One region of the Nonomuraea sp. NPDC049421 genome, then DNA from elsewhere that is predicted to be linked to it. Evidence: riboswitches for the same ligand, from Rfam matches in the RefSeq annotation. Region 1 holds a riboswitch; the other holds the start of a gene.
What was found. Region 1 has a riboswitch for cyclic di-AMP ahead of AB0K18_RS12045 (hypothetical protein). Riboswitches for the same ligand answer to the same signal wherever they lie in the genome.
Positions count from the first base shown of each region.

Region 1 (7,345 bases):
GACCGTCCGCCCGCTGATCACGTGCGGGTGGCCGTCGACGGAGCGCCGGCGGCGCGGCCCGAGGGGCTGGCCGACGAGCTGGTCGCGCCGCTGCGGCTGCGCGGGCGGCCGGTGGTGCGGGTGTCGGCCGGCGACTTCCTGCGGCCGGCGTCGCTGCGGCTGGAGTACGGCAGGACCGACCCCGACGCCTTCTACGACGACTGGCTGGACGTGAAGGCCCTGCGCAGGGAGGTCCTGGACGCGAGCGAGACCGGCCGGGTGCTGCCCGCGCTGTGGGACAGCTCCATCGACCGGGCCTACCGGGCGCCGTACGAGGAGTTGCCGCCCGGCGGGGTGGTGCTGGTCGACGGGACGCTGCTGCTGGGGCGCGGGCTGGCGTTCGAGGTGAGCGTGCACCTGTGGCTGTCGCGGGGCGCGCTCGAACGCGGCACGCCGGAGGACGAGCGGTGGAAGCTGCCCGCGTACGAGCGGTACGAGCGTGAGACCGACCCGCAGCTGAGTGCGGACGTGGTGGTGCGATCGGACCATCCGGCGCGCCTCGCCGTGCTGGTGCCCGACGGTACTGGTACGCGCGGACGCGGCGGCGCACACTGAGGCGATGATCCCCAGCAACTGGTACAACATCATCCCTGACCTGCCCGCACCGCCTCCGCCGCCGCTGCATCCCGGCACGCGGCAGCCCGTGGGCCCCGACGATCTCGCGCCGCTCTTCCCGATGGAGCTGATCGGGCAGGAGGTGAGCGGCGAGCGGTTCATGCCGATCCCGCAGGAGGTGCTGGACGTCTACCGGCTGTGGCGGCCCACGCCGCTGATGCGGGCGCGCCGCCTGGAGCAGGCGCTGGGCACGCCGGCCAGGATCTACTACAAGTACGAGGGCGTCTCCCCGGCGGGCTCGCACAAGCCGAACACGGCGGTGCCGCAGGCGTACTACAACGCGCGCGAGGGGGTGCGGCTGCTCACCACGGAGACGGGCGCGGGGCAGTGGGGTTCTGCGCTGGCCTTCGCGTGCTCCCAGTTCGATCTTGAGTGCCGGATCTGGATGGTCCGGGCGTCGTACGACCAGAAGCCGTACCGGCGCTCGCTCATGCAGGTGTACGGCGCGACCGTGCACGCGAGCCCCTCCCCCGCGACCGGGGCGGGCAGCAAGGTGCTGGCCGACGACCCCGACTCGCCCGGCAGCCTGGGCATCGCGATCAGCGAGGCGGTGGAGGTGGCCGGCGCGAACCCCGACGCCCGCTACGCGCTCGGCTCGGTGCTCAACCACGTGCTCATGCACCAGACGGTGATCGGCGAGGAGGCGCTCGCGCAGCTGCCCGAGATGCCGGACCTGGTGATCGGCTGCACCGGCGGCGGCTCGAACTTCGCGGGCCTGTCGTTCCCGTTCCTGCGGGAGAAGCTGGCGGGGCGGCTGGCGACGGAGTTCAGGGCGGTCGAGCCGGCGGCCTGCCCGTCGTTCACGCGCGGCGCGTACGCCTACGACTTCGGCGACACGGCCGGGTTCACGCCGCTGCTGAAGATGCACACGCTGGGCCACTCGTTCGTGCCGGACCCGATCCACGCGGGCGGCCTGCGCTATCACGGCATGTCGCCGCTGCTGTCGCACATGTACGAGCTGGGCCTGTTCGAGGCGGTGACCCGGTCGCAGCGGGAGTGTTTCGCGGCGGGCGTACGGTTCGCGCGCACCGAGGGCATCCTGCCGGCGCCCGAGCCCACGCACGCGCTGGCGGAGACCATCGCCGAGGCGCTGAGCTGCAAGGAGAGCGGCGAGGAGAAGGTGATCCTGACGGCGCTGTGCGGTCACGGCCACTTCGACCTGGCCGCCTACGACCGCTACCTGGCCGATGAGCTGGAGGACTACGCGCTGCCGCAGGAGCGCATCGACCTGGCGCTCACAGAACTGCCTGGACAGGGGCTGCCCGGATAGGCCGCCGGGTGGCCGCGCGGGCGGCCGCGCGGGCGGCCACCCGGCAGGTCACGCGCAGGTCATCGCGCAGGTCATCGCGCGGTGGGACGCTTGCCGTGGTTGGCCTTCTTCTTCTTGCGCGCCTTGCCCTTACGTGCGCGTCTGGCCATGAGCTCGCCTCCGCTTGATCGGCACCGGTTGGGCCTTCAACGTCTCCCGGCACGCTGACCAGCGCAAGCGTTCCGCACGAACTAACATTCCCCAACAAATCCGTGTCATAATTTGGTGGAATGTGTTGGAAGGAGCGGGTGTGCTCGCACAGCAGCGTCAGCAGGCGATCCTCGAACGCGTCCGCAGCAACGGCGGCGTACGGGTGGCCGACCTCGTACGCGAGCTCGGCGTCTCCGACATGACCATCAGGCGCGACCTCGAGGTGCTGGCCGAGCGCGGCCTGCTGGAGAAGGTGCACGGCGGCGCGACCGCGCTGGGCCCCGGCTCGACCGAGGAGCCCGGCTTCACCGCCAAGTCGGCCCGCCAGCAGCAGGAGAAGGAGGCCATCGCCCGGCAGGCGGCCACGCTCGTCCGCCCCGGCACGGCCGTCGCGCTGTCGGCGGGCACCACCACGTGGGCGCTGGCCCACCACCTGATCGGCGTGCCCGAGCTGACCGTGATCACCAACTCGATCCCGGTCGCCGAGGTCTTCCACCGCAACCCGCGCGCCGACCGCACGGTCGTGCTGACCGGTGGCGTGCGCACGCCGTCCGACGCGCTGGTGGGGCCGGTCGCGGTGGCCGCGATCCGCCGCCTGCACGTCGACACGCTCTTCCTCGGCGTGCACGGAATGAGCGTGCGGGCCGGGTTCACCACGCCCAACCTGCTGGAGTCGGAGACCGACAGGGAGCTGGTGGCGGCGGCGACCCGGCTGGTCGTCCCCGCCGACCACACGAAGTGGAACACCGTGGGCATCAGCACGATCGCGGAGCTGAGCGAGGCCGACGTGGTCGTCAGCGACGCGGGCCTGCCCGAGGAAGCACGCACTGAGCTGGCCGAACGGGCCGGCGAACTGATCATCGCGGAGGGCTCGTGAAGCGCACCATCACCCATCTCGCCGACGGACGGGAGCTGATCTACTTCGACCGGCGCGACGACGCCGACAGGAGCGCGATCGACCGCCGGCCGCTCGAGCCCCGGCCGCCGGCCTCCGAGCTGCGCTACGACCCGCTGACCGAGGAGTGGATCGCGATCGCGGGGCACCGGCAGACGCGGACGTTCCTGCCCACGGGCGGCACGGCCGAGTGCCCGTTGTGCCCGTCGAGCGACGAGCGGTCGACGGAGATCCCGTCGTACGACTACGACGTGGTCGTGTTCGAGAACCGCTTCCCCTCTTTTTCCGGAAATTTCGGGACTTATGAGGATGTCGGTGGGCTGAGTGAGGTCCGGCCGGGAGTGGGGCGGTGTGAGGTGGTGTGCTTCACCTCCGACCACGACTCCTCCTTCTCCAGGCTCTCCGACGACCAGGTGGAGCTGGTCATGGAGGCGTGGGCCGACCGCACGGCCGAACTGTCCGCCATCGAGGGCGTCGAGCAGGTCTTCTGCTTCGAGAACCGGGGCGAGGAGATCGGCATCACCATCGCCCACCCGCACGGCCAGATCTACGCCTACCCGTACGTCACGCCCAGGACGAAGCTGCAGCTCGGCGCGGCGCAGCGGTACAAGGGCAACCTGTTCGCCGACGTGCTGGCCGCCGAGCGCGCCGCGGGCACGCGGGTGGTGGCCGCGAACGAGCTGTGGACGGCCTTCGTGCCCGCCGCGGCGCGCTGGCCGTTCGAGGTGCACGTGTATCCGCACCGGCAGGTGCCCGACCTGGCGGCGCTGACGGAGGCGGAGCGGGCCGCGTTCGCGCCGCTCTACACCTCGGTGCTGCGGGCGTTCGACGGGCTGTTCGGGGTCGTGATGCCGTACATCTCGGCCTGGCACCAGGCGCCGGTGCGTACGGGGAGGGAGCTGGCGTACCTGCACCTGGAGCTGTTCAGCATCAGGCGGGCGCCGAACAAGCTCAAGTACCTGGCCGGCTCGGAGTCGGCGATGGGCGCGTTCGTGAACGACGTACGCCCGGAGGAAGCGGCGCGGCTGCTCCGGTCACAGATAGATCACTAATAGATTTCTACTTAAGGTCGCATGACTCGTGATCTACCACTAATATCCCCATATGCGGCGGCCATAACCCGGCCGACCGCCCGCCTAATCCCGGGCGCGTCGCCCGGGAGCCGGGGACCCAATCCGCACCTTGGGGTGAATCCGCGACAGCGGTAGGGAGCTCCATGCCCGAACCCGTCAGCTAACCCGGCCGGCAGAGGGAGAGGAACTCTTACGTGGCGGCTTCGTCCCCCGCGAAACTTGCCATCGGTCTCGTCACCGCCGCCGCCCTCGCCATCCTCCCGGCGAACGTCGCGACGGCCGCGCCCAAACCGACCGAGTCCGAGCTCCGCGCCCAGCTCAAGCAGCTCAACAACAAGGTCGACAAGCTCATCGAGAAGTACAACCTGAAGCGGGTCGAGCTGGCCGAGGCGCAGGAGGCCGCCAAGAACGCGCAGGCCAAGCTGGCCGCCGCCGAGCAGACGCTGGCCGCGGCCGAGCAGCGGGTCGCCGAGATCGCCCGCCTGCGCTACCAGAACGTCGACCCGTCGCTGCCCGGCTTCATGCTGCCCAGCAACGGCGGCAGCGCGGCCCTGCTCGAACAGCTCACCGCCGAGCAGCAGGCCGTCGTGCAGAGCGTGGCCAAGGCCCGCGACGAGCGCAAGAAGGCCAGCGAGGAGGCCGCCGCGCTGACGGCCAAGATCAAGTCGGACGCCGCCACGGTCGCCGGCCGGCGCCGCGAGGCCGAGGACGTCATCAAGGACATCGAGAAGAAGCTGCAGGACCTGGTGCCGGTCGCCACGGGCCGCAAGTCCAACGGCACCTGGGCGCCCGAGCTGCCCGGCGGCACCGACAACATCACCCCGCGTACGCGGCTGATGAAGGCCCAGGTGGAGAAGAACTTCGCGCTGCCGTTCACGGTGGGCTGCTTCCGCGGGGGCGCCAGCGGCGAGCACCCGCTCGGCCGGGCCTGCGACTTCATGATGAGCACCGGCGGCAGCATGCCCTCGGCCGCCAACAACGCGCTCGGCGACCGCATCGCGGAGTGGGCGCTGCAGAACAAGGACAAGCTCGGCGTGAAGTACGTGATCTGGAAGCAGCGCATCAACTCCGGCAGCGGCTGGCGCACGATGTCCGACCGCGGCAGCATCACCGAGAACCACTACGATCACGTGCACATCTCGATGAACTGAGCAGGTGCAGGGTCAGGGCGGTTCAGGCGCGCGCGGGACGAGCAGACCCCGGTTGAACGCCTCGGTGACGGCGGCGGCACGGTCTCCCACGCCGAGCTTGGCGTAGATGTTGAGAAGGTGGCTCTTGACCGTGGCCTCGGTGATGAACAGCCGGGCGGCCGCCTCACGGTTGGTGTTCCCGGCCGCCACGAGTTCGAGGACCTCAAGCTCACGCCGGCTGAGCAGCTGCGGCGCGGGCGTCCTGACCCGGTTCATCAGCCGTGCGGCCACCGAAGGGGACAGCACGCTCTCGCCCTTGGCGGCGGCCCGCGCGCCCCGCAGCAGGTCCTCCCGGGGAGAGTCCTTGAGCAGGTAGCCGGTCGCACCCGCCTCGATCGCCGGAAGAACGTGGGTGTCGGTGTCGTAGGTCGTCAGAACCAGCACACGCGCGGTGACGCCGAGCCTGGTCAGCTCAATGATCGCGGACAGCCCGTCCATGCCGGGCATGCGCAGGTCCATCAGGATCACGTCGGGCTGGAGCTCCCTGGCGAGCCGTACGGCTGAGGCGCCGTCCTCGGCCTCCCCCAGCACCTCGAATCCGGGCGCGGAGGCGAACATGCTGCTCAGCCCGTCCCTGACGACCGGATGGTCGTCCGCGATCACCAACCGGATCGGGGTCCCGGCCGCCGCCTCGGCCCTGTGATCTGTCATGCGTGGCTCCCGGCCGGCAGGGTGGGGATGCAGGCCGAGATCCCGGTGCCGGCGCCGGGCTCGGACTCGATCTGCAGAGTGCCGGACAGTCCTTCGACGCGCTGCCGCATGATGGTCAGGCCGAATCCGCCACTGGGGGACGGCGGCCGTGACCCGCCGCCTGTGGCCGTGCCGGCTTCGGGACCGGGCGGATCGAAGCCCTTGCCGTCGTCACGCACGTCCAGCGCGACCGCGTTCTCCAGGTAGGACAGTGTGACCCCGACCCTGGTCGCGTCCGCGTGCCTGGCCACGTTGGCCAATGCCTCCTGTGCCGTGCGCAGCAGCGCGAACTCGGCCTCGGGTGTGATGGGCCGTACCGTGCCGGTCGTCGTGACGTGAACGGTGAGCCCGTGCAGCTTCGACCACCGGTCGGCGACGTCGGCGAGCGCGTCGCTCAGGCGTGCGGTCCGCAGATGCTCGGGCCGGAGCGCGTCGACCGAGCGCCGCGCCTCGGCCAGGCTCTCCCTCGCCAGGTTCTTGACGGCGTCGAAGGGCCGGCGCCACGGCGCCGGGACCTCGTGCATCTGCTCGGCAGCCTGGAGCTGCGCGATGATGCCGGTGAGCCCTTGGGCCAGGGTGTCGTGGATCTCGCGGGCCATCCGCTGGCGTTCGTCGAGCACGCCCGCCTCCCTGGCCTGGGCGAGCAACTGGGCATGCAGGCCGGCGTTCTCGGCGAGCGAAGCCTCCAGCAGCCGGTTCGTCCGGCTCAGCTCTTCGAGGGTCTGCTCGCGCCGCTCCTCCTCCTTCTCGGCGAGCCGCAGGACCCAAGCGCAGGCGCACATCATGGCGATGTTGAAGGCGACGATGGTCACGAGCATCGTCAGGCCGAACACGTCCGTCTTGGGGATGCCGGAGGCCTGCGCCGTACCGGCAAGGACCGCCGTGGCGGCGACGCCCAGCAGCCGCCACGGCCAGCGCAGGACCGTGAAGGAGTAGATGTAGGGGGCAGGGGTGAAGAGCCCGAAAACGGGGTGACGGGCCACCAGAACAGCGGTGATCACGAGCAGCCCCGCGACGAACACCCCCATGATTCGCGGCCGGTCCCACCAGCCGGGACGCAGGGTGAACATGCCGAGCATCCACGCGGCCGCCAGCCCGCACAGGCCGAGGTCGAGGAGCAAGGACGCGCCCGCCTGGTCCTCCGCGAACAACAGGATCGCGACGAGGAGCACCAGCAGCGCGTACGGCACCACGTTGACCAGAAAGAACGGCGGCTGGTGCGGACTCTTCCTGTTCACGACTCCCTCTCCCCGCCGGATTCTATTCCCGGCCTCTGTCCCCGGCCTCTGTCCCCAGCGCCTATTCCCAGCGGAACCAGCGCACCGCGACGAACGCGCACACCACCGCGTAGGCCGCCAGGGTCAGCAGCGGCACGGCGGAGGGA
Region 1 is NZ_JBFAQA010000005.1:360,855-368,199, reverse strand. Features, by position in the region: gene AB0K18_RS12065 (uridine kinase) at 1-594, shown strand, start outside; gene AB0K18_RS12060 (TrpB-like pyridoxal phosphate-dependent enzyme) at 599-1,924, shown strand; gene AB0K18_RS12055 (DeoR/GlpR family DNA-binding transcription regulator) at 2,214-2,990, shown strand; gene galT (galactose-1-phosphate uridylyltransferase) at 2,987-4,060, shown strand; cyclic di-AMP (ydaO/yuaA leader) riboswitch at 4,132-4,270, shown strand; gene AB0K18_RS12045 (hypothetical protein) at 4,276-5,232, shown strand; gene AB0K18_RS12040 (response regulator transcription factor) at 5,245-5,922, opposite strand; gene AB0K18_RS12035 (sensor histidine kinase) at 5,919-7,199, opposite strand; gene AB0K18_RS12030 (ABC transporter permease) at 7,261-7,345, opposite strand, start outside.

Region 2 (7,345 bases), on a different contig from region 1:
GACGCCACCACCGACTCGCCCGACAGCACGGCGATGCGTGCGCTGTCGCGGCCGATGTCGATCACCATGTGCCCCGTGCAGTCCGACAGCTCCAGGCCCGCGCCGAGCGCCGCCGCCACCGCGTGCGGCACCAGCCGGGCGATCCTGGCCTCCGCCTCGTACGCGATGTCGCGCAGCGCCGCCCGGTCGATCGGCGTCGAGTCGCCGGGCAGCGCCAGGACGACGCGCGGGCGGGAGTAGGGGTGCCAGTGCACCTTGCGCAGGAAGTGCCGGATCATGCGCCGGGCCAACTCGGTGTCGGCGGGCAGCCCGCCGCGTACCGGCCAGCACGTACGGCCGCCGCCCCCGAGGGCGGCGGCTTCCGCGCCGTAGCCGATGACCTTCCCGGTGCGGCCGTCGCACATCACCGCCGAGGGCTCATCGAGCACGATGCCCCTGCGTTTGGCGTAGATGCGCGTGCTTGCGGCTCCGAGGTCCATCGCCAAATCACGACCGAAAACGCTCATCGTCGGACATATTTCCTGAGCTACTCCAACGCAACACCAGGAAGAGAACCGGGCATTTTTACCGAACCGGCGTTAGCGCCGCGATACTGGACGCGTGCTCGACTACGACAGGGAAGCCGCCCGCTACGACGAGACGCGCGGCGGCCTGCCCCGCGCACAGGCGGCCGCGCGGGCGGTGCGGGAGTTGTTGCCCGGCTCGTCGCCCGGCGTGTTGTCCGGCTTGTTGCCCGGCGTGTTGCCCGACGGCGGCACCCTGCTCGACGTCGCCTGCGGCACCGGCCTGGTGACGCGCGAGCTGGCCGGGGACGGGCTGCGGGTGCTCGGGGTGGACGCCTCCGCCGGGATGGCCCGCCTCGCCGCCGGCCGGGTGCCCGTGGTGCTCGGCGACGGCCGCCTGCTGCCCGTACGGGATCGGTCGGTGGCCGCGGTCACCACGATCTGGCTGCTGCACCTGCTCGACGACGCCCGCCCCGTGATCGCCGAGGCCGCCCGCGTCCTGCGCCCCGGCGGCGTGTACGTCACCACCGTCGACAAACACGCCGCCCACGACGCGAGCGTGAAAGCTGACCGGCAGCCCGCCGACCGGGCCGCCACGGTGATCGAGGCGGCGGCCCGGAACGGGCTGCGGCTGTGCGGCGAGACCCGCTTCACCGGCCACGGCCAGGGCACGTCCGGAGCCCCCGACCCGATCTTCCGCCTCCTGGCCTTCACCGCCTGACACAAGTAGCCGATGCGGATGACGTCCACGACGGGGGCGTCATGGCCGCCAGGCGCGGCTGGATCAGGTGACAGGACTCCTGAGCTCGGCGAGGGTGTCGTCGGCCCACTGGAGGCCGGCGCGGGCCATGGCGAGGCCGAGGGTGTGGGCGTGGTGGCCGAACTCGCCGGGCCGCAACGACTCCAGCTTCTCCAGCCGCGCCACGTAGCGGGCCCTGATGCGCTCGACCACGGCGACGGCCTGGTCGCCGTCCACCAGGTGCAGCAGGAACGCCTGGAGCGCGACCTCGCTGCGTACGGTCATCGCGGCGTCGTGCTCCTCCATCCACCCGCGCAGCTCGCGGCGGCCGTCGGGCGTGATGCGGTAGATCTTGCGGCCCCTCGCGCCCTCCGACTCGACCTCCACGAGCCCGTCGGCGGTCATCTTCACCAGCTCGGGATAGATCTGCGTGTGCCCGGCCTGCCAGACGTGGTTGAGCGAGTGGTCGAACGTCTTGGCCAGGTCGTAGCCGCTGGCCGGGCCCACGGCCGAGAGCAGCCCGAGCAGCGCGATCCGTAGGGACATGGCGGCCAGCATATCGAAGACTTGACATGTCAAAAGTTACATATCAATCTTCACCTGTGAGAGCTGACAAAGAGGGTGACGTCGCCGTTCTGCTCGCCGTGCTCGGCGGCATGTTCCTGGCGATGCTCGACCAGACGATCGTGGGCACCGCGCTGCCACGCATCGTGGCGGAGCTGGGCGGCGGCCCGCTCTACACGTGGGCGGTGACCGCCTACCTGCTGACCTCCACGGTCACCGTGCCGCTCTATGGGCGGCTGTCCGACCAGCACGGCAGGAAGCCGCTGCTGCTGATCGGCATGGTGGTGTTCCTCATCGGCTCGGCGCTGTCCGGAGCGGCGCAGGACATGACGCAGCTCATCGCCTTCCGCGCCCTCCAGGGGCTCGGCGCGGGCGCGCTGCTGCCGCTGTCGATCGCGCTGGTCATGGAGATGTTCCCGCCCCGCTCGGGCGGGGCCCGCGTGCAGGGGGCGCTCGGGGGCGTGATGGGGCTGTCGTTCCTGGCGGGGCCGTTCCTGGGCGGGTTGTTCACCGACCATGCGAGCTGGCGCTGGGCGTTCTACGTGAACGTGCCGATCGGCCTCGTGCTGATCGCGATCATCGTGCTGCGGCTGCCGCGCCGGCCCGGCACCGGCGGCGGCCGGCCCGACTACGCCGGCATCGCGGTCTTCACCGTGGCCGTTACGTCCCTGCTGCTCGGCCTGACCGAGAAGGGGCTCGACGGCCACACCTGGACCGACGCGGCCGTGGCGGGGCCGATCCTGCTGGCGCTGGTGCTGCTGGCCGTCTTCGTGGCGGTCGAGCGGCGCGCGGCCGGCCCGATCATGCCGATGGAGCTGTTCGCCAACCGGTCGTACACGCTGGTCAACCTCACCTCGTTCGTCACGGCCTTCTGCATGTACGCGGGCGTCGTCTTCCTGCCCCGCTACTTCCAGGAGGCGCTGGGCGTGGCCGCCACCGAGTCGGGGCTGCGGATCTACCCGCTGACGCTGGGCATGGTCGCCGGCAGCGTGCTCATGGGCGCGCTGATGTCGCGGACCGGGCGGTACAAGCCGTGGCTGCTCGTCTCGCCGTTCCTGCTGGTCGCGGGCGCGCTGCTCTGCCTCAACCTGGCGGTGGACAGCCCCGGCCTCGCGGTCGCGCTGTGGATGCTGCCGCTGGGGCTCGGCATGGGGCCGATGCTGTCCGGGCTGACGGTGGCCGCGCAGCAGTCGGTGGAGCCGCGCCACCTCGGCGTCGCCTCGGCGAACCTGGCCTTCTTCCGGCAGATCGGCGGCTCGGTGGCGCTGGCCGTCGGCGGCACGCTCTACACGGCGGAGTTCGCCGGGAGCGTACCCGGGGCGGGCGCCGCCGCCGCGCACGCCTCCGCCGCCGCGCTGGTCGTGCCGTCGCTCGGGGGGGCGGGCGCGGTGATCGCCCTGGTCGCGCTGGTGGCGCTGCCCGACAGGCGGCTCGCGGACCCGGCGGAGCCGGCGGACCGGCCGCCGCGGCGGCCTGAAGACACGGTGGAGGCCGGTTTCGCGTCATGAGCGGGGGCGTGCGAAGCTTTGAGTGTCCCCAACACCATGGAGGTCCTCATGGCGGATACACCGGAGCCGGAAGTCAGCGAAACTCCCGAGGACGAGATGAAGCGCAAGTTCCGCGAAGCGCTGGAGCGCAAGCGCAGCCAGCAGGCGGGCGCGGGCGCGGGTGGCAGGGGCGTCGACCCATCGAAGATCCACGGGGCGCACGGTCCGGCTGCCAATAAGAGATCATTCAGGCGCAAGAGCGGCGGCTGAGGACTGAATCCTCAGGGGGCACGGCATGCCGTGCCCCCTTTTTGTATGCATTCCCGCTGAAGGTAGATCTTTGTCCGATTCGTGGTGAAACGTTTGCGGGTGTCCGATCCCGTCGTTAGAGTGTTCGCCATTACCAGCCGGTGACCTAGTCCTTACCCAAGACGGACGACCGGCTGGCGCCGAATCCCGAACCATTCGGGAACCGGGGAACCACCCGCATTCGGGGTGAATCCGGCCCGCGCGGCCGGTAGGGCAACTCCACCGCCCGAACCCGTCAGCTAACCCGGTAGGCGTGATGGAGAGGATCACGTATTACATGTTCCAGCGCGTCGTACCCCCAGACCGCTCTTTGACGGCCGCCCGCTGAGCGGCCCCCTTCCCCAGGCTCGTCATTTGCGCTCCGCGTAGCGCTGCGGGGTCCCCCGCCCCGCCGCGCCCTCATCCCCTCGCGCCCGAGCGCAACTCCCCCGTCCCCTCGTGAAGGGTTTTGCTGCTTCATGTCTGCCCGTTTCAGCCTGCGTTCCCTCGCCACGCTGACCGCCTGCTGCGTCGGCATGCTGACCTGCGCCAGTACCGCTGCGCACGCCGACACCCCCGACAAAGACAAGAAGATCCTGCTCAAGGGCTCGACCACGGCCTCGTACTTCTGGGACGACGCCTCCGGCCGGGCCGGTGACACCGGGCTGCCGGCCAGCGGCAAGCCCATGCAGAAGGGTCTGGCCGCCAGCCCGAGCTGGCCGCTGATGACCGAGGGTTACGTGGTCTACAAGGGCAAGAAGGCGCCCTTCTTCGTCGGTGACCGCGGGCCGGGCGAGCCCTCCAACCGCGGCATCATGCTCGACCTCGACGCCAAGACGTTCGCCGAGCTGACCGGCGGCAGGTTCAACTCCAGCACGCTCGGCGTGGACGGCGTCGGCGGCCAGGGCCACATCGAGGTCGATTACGTCATCACCAAGTGGGGCGACGGCGTGGGCAAGAAGAACCACCCGGTCCCGTTCTCGACCGGCGCCTGGTCCAGGCGTGACAGGAACCCGGCGCCCCCGCCCGCCGACCAGGAGCAGGACTCCCAGGCCGGCGGCATCGCCGTACCGGCCGCCCGCTGACGGCTTTACGCCACAGGCACCAGAATGTCATTCTGGCCTGCGTGACGACCCGTGTAGCCGCAAACGGCATTGAGATCGCCTATGACAGCTTCGGCGCACCCACAGGGCGGCCGCTCCTCCTGATCATGGGGCTCGGCGCCCAGCTCATCCAGTGGGACGAAGGGTTCTGCCGGCTCCTCGCGGAGCAGGGACACCACGTCGTACGGTTCGACAACCGCGACGCGGGACTGTCCACGCACATCCACGACGCGGGCGTCCCCCAGCCGGGGGCGCCCGTGCCGTACTCGCTGACGGACATGGCCGCCGACACCGCCGCGTTCATGGACGCCATCGGCTGGCCGTCCGCGCACGTCGTGGGCGCCTCGATGGGCGGCATGATCGCCCAGACGCTGGCCATCGAGCACCCCGAGCGGGTGCTGACCCTGACCTCCATCATGTCCACGCCGGGACCCGACGTCGCCCCGCCCACCCCCGAGGCGATGACCGCGCTCATGACGCCGCCGCCCGCCGACCGCGCCGGCGTGCTCGACCAGTCGGTGGTGACCTGGTCGACGATCGGCTCACCGGGCTACGAGCTGGACGAGGAGGCCATCAGGGAACGGGCCGGCCTGGCCTACGACCGCTGCTTCGACCCGGCGGGCACGGCGCGGCAGTTCGCGGCCATCAGGGCGTCGGGCGACCGTACGCGGGCGCTGGCGGGCGTCGGCGCACCCACGCTGGTGATCCACGGCGAGGCCGATCCGCTGATCCCGGTGGCCGGCGGCCGGGCGACGGCGGAGGCGGTGCCGGGGGCGCGGCTGGTGACGTATCCGGGGATGGGGCACGACCTGCCGAAGGCCCTGTGGCCCGACATCGTCGCCGAGATCACCAAGCTGACCACGTCCTGAATTCTCCGGCTCTGATCGGCTCGCTGGGGCCGATCAGAGCCGCGCGTGCTTCTCGCGGCAGCGCATGATCTCGTGGACGTTGTCCTCCGCCCACTCGGCCACCACCGAGATCGGCCCGTGCAGCGAGCGCCCGAGGTCGGTCAGCGTGTACTCGACGCGCGGCGGCACCTCCGCGAACACCTCGCGCGTCAGCAGCCCGTCCTGCTCCATCGCGCGCAGCGTCTGGGTCAGCACCTTGGGCGTGACCCCGCCGATCCGCGCCCTGAGCTGGGTGAACCGCATCGGTCCCCCGATGAGGCAGAGCACCACGAGGGCCGACCACTTGTCGCCGATCCGGTCGAGGACCACCCGCGTCGGGCAGTCGGGATCGAAGACGTCGCCAGTATCCATGAGGTACTTATAGCACGATGAAGTAACCAGTACCCGATGGATACTCTTGGCCGTATGAAGATCCTTGTCTTTGGCGCGACCGGCATGGTCGGGCAGCGCATCGCCGCCGAGCTCCGTGACCGCGGCCACGAGGTGACCGGCGTCAGCCGCAGCGGCGGCCCCGTCAAGGGCGACGTCCGCGACACCGCCGTCCTGGCCCCCGGCCACGACGCCGTCGTCTCCGCCATCGCCCCGCCGCGCGACGGCACCGAGCCCGAGCCGCCGTTCACCGAGGCCAACAAGGCGCTCGTCGACGGCCTGCGCGCGGCCGGGGTGCGCCGGCTGATCGTGGTCGGCGGCGCCGGCAGCCTCCAGGTGGCCCCCGGCCAGGACCTCGTGGACACGCCTGACTTCCCCGAGCTCTACAAGAAGGAGGCGCTGGCCGGGCGGGCCCTGCTGCGCTTCTACCGCGAGGTCGACGACCTCGACTGGACGTTCGTCTCCCCGGCGGCGGAGATCGCGCCGGGGGAGCGCACCGGCGTGTTCAGGGTGGGCGGCGACACCCTGCTCAGCGACGAGCAGGGCCGCAGCTTCATCAGCGCGGAGGACTACGCGGTGGCGATCGCCGACGAGCTGGAGAAGAACGCCAACGTCCGTAAGCGCATCTGCGTCGCCTACTGACCGGGCCTACTGACCGGGCCTACTGATCAGCGTCTTCCGGTAGCAGCGCTCGCTCGTCGGGCTTGTGCACGAGGATGTTGTCCACGTACGACTCCGCCGCCTTGGCCAGCCCGACGTCGGCGCCCGCCTGCTCCGACAGGTACCACCGGTGGTCCAGGATCTCGTGGAAGAGCTGCGCGGGCTCCAGCTTGCCGCGCAGCTCGGCCGGGATCGCCTCGACCGTCGGCTGGAACACCTCGGCCAGCCACCGGTGCGCCACGATGGCCTCGTCCTCGTGGCGCAGGCCCTTGGCCACCCGGAAGCCGTCGAGGTCGTTGAGCAGCCGCCTGGCCTGGTTCTCCTCGACGTCGAGGCCGGTCAGCCTGAGCAGCCGCCGCTGGTGGTGCCCGGCGTCCACGACCTTCGGCCGCACGATGAGCCGTCCTGTGCCGACCTTGCGCCGCACCATCATCTCGGCGACGTCGAAGCCCAGCAGGTTGAGCCGCCTGATGCGCTGCTCCACGCGGTGCCAGTCGACCTCCTCGATGATCTCGCTCTCGTTGATCTCGTTCCAGAGGCGGTGGTAGCGGGCCACGATGTCCTCGGCGGTCTCCATGGGGTCGATCGACGGGTGCAGCAGCCCGCCGGCCTCAAGGTCGAGCATCTCGCCGAAGATGTTCATGTGCGCGGTGTCGATGTCGCCGAGCCGCTGGCCCTCGCTGATCATCGGGTGCATCTCGCCGGTCTCGGCGTCCACCAGGTA
Region 2 is NZ_JBFAQA010000006.1:162,530-169,874, reverse strand. Features, by position in the region: gene AB0K18_RS12915 (rod shape-determining protein) at 1-479, opposite strand, end outside; gene AB0K18_RS12910 (class I SAM-dependent methyltransferase) at 601-1,224, shown strand; gene AB0K18_RS12905 (PadR family transcriptional regulator) at 1,288-1,788, opposite strand; gene AB0K18_RS12900 (MDR family MFS transporter) at 1,845-3,314, shown strand; gene AB0K18_RS12895 (DUF5302 domain-containing protein) at 3,363-3,563, shown strand; cyclic di-AMP (ydaO/yuaA leader) riboswitch at 3,731-3,871, shown strand; partial or broken gene AB0K18_RS12890 (hypothetical protein) at 4,118-4,543, shown strand; gene AB0K18_RS12885 (alpha/beta hydrolase) at 4,708-5,553, shown strand; gene AB0K18_RS12880 (helix-turn-helix domain-containing protein) at 5,587-5,943, opposite strand; gene AB0K18_RS12875 (NAD(P)-dependent oxidoreductase) at 5,998-6,603, shown strand; gene AB0K18_RS12870 (DUF4032 domain-containing protein) at 6,623-7,345, opposite strand, start outside.
Region 2: it holds a riboswitch for cyclic di-AMP, as region 1 does, so the genes downstream of both, AB0K18_RS12890 (hypothetical protein) here and AB0K18_RS12045 (hypothetical protein) in region 1, are expected to answer to the same signal.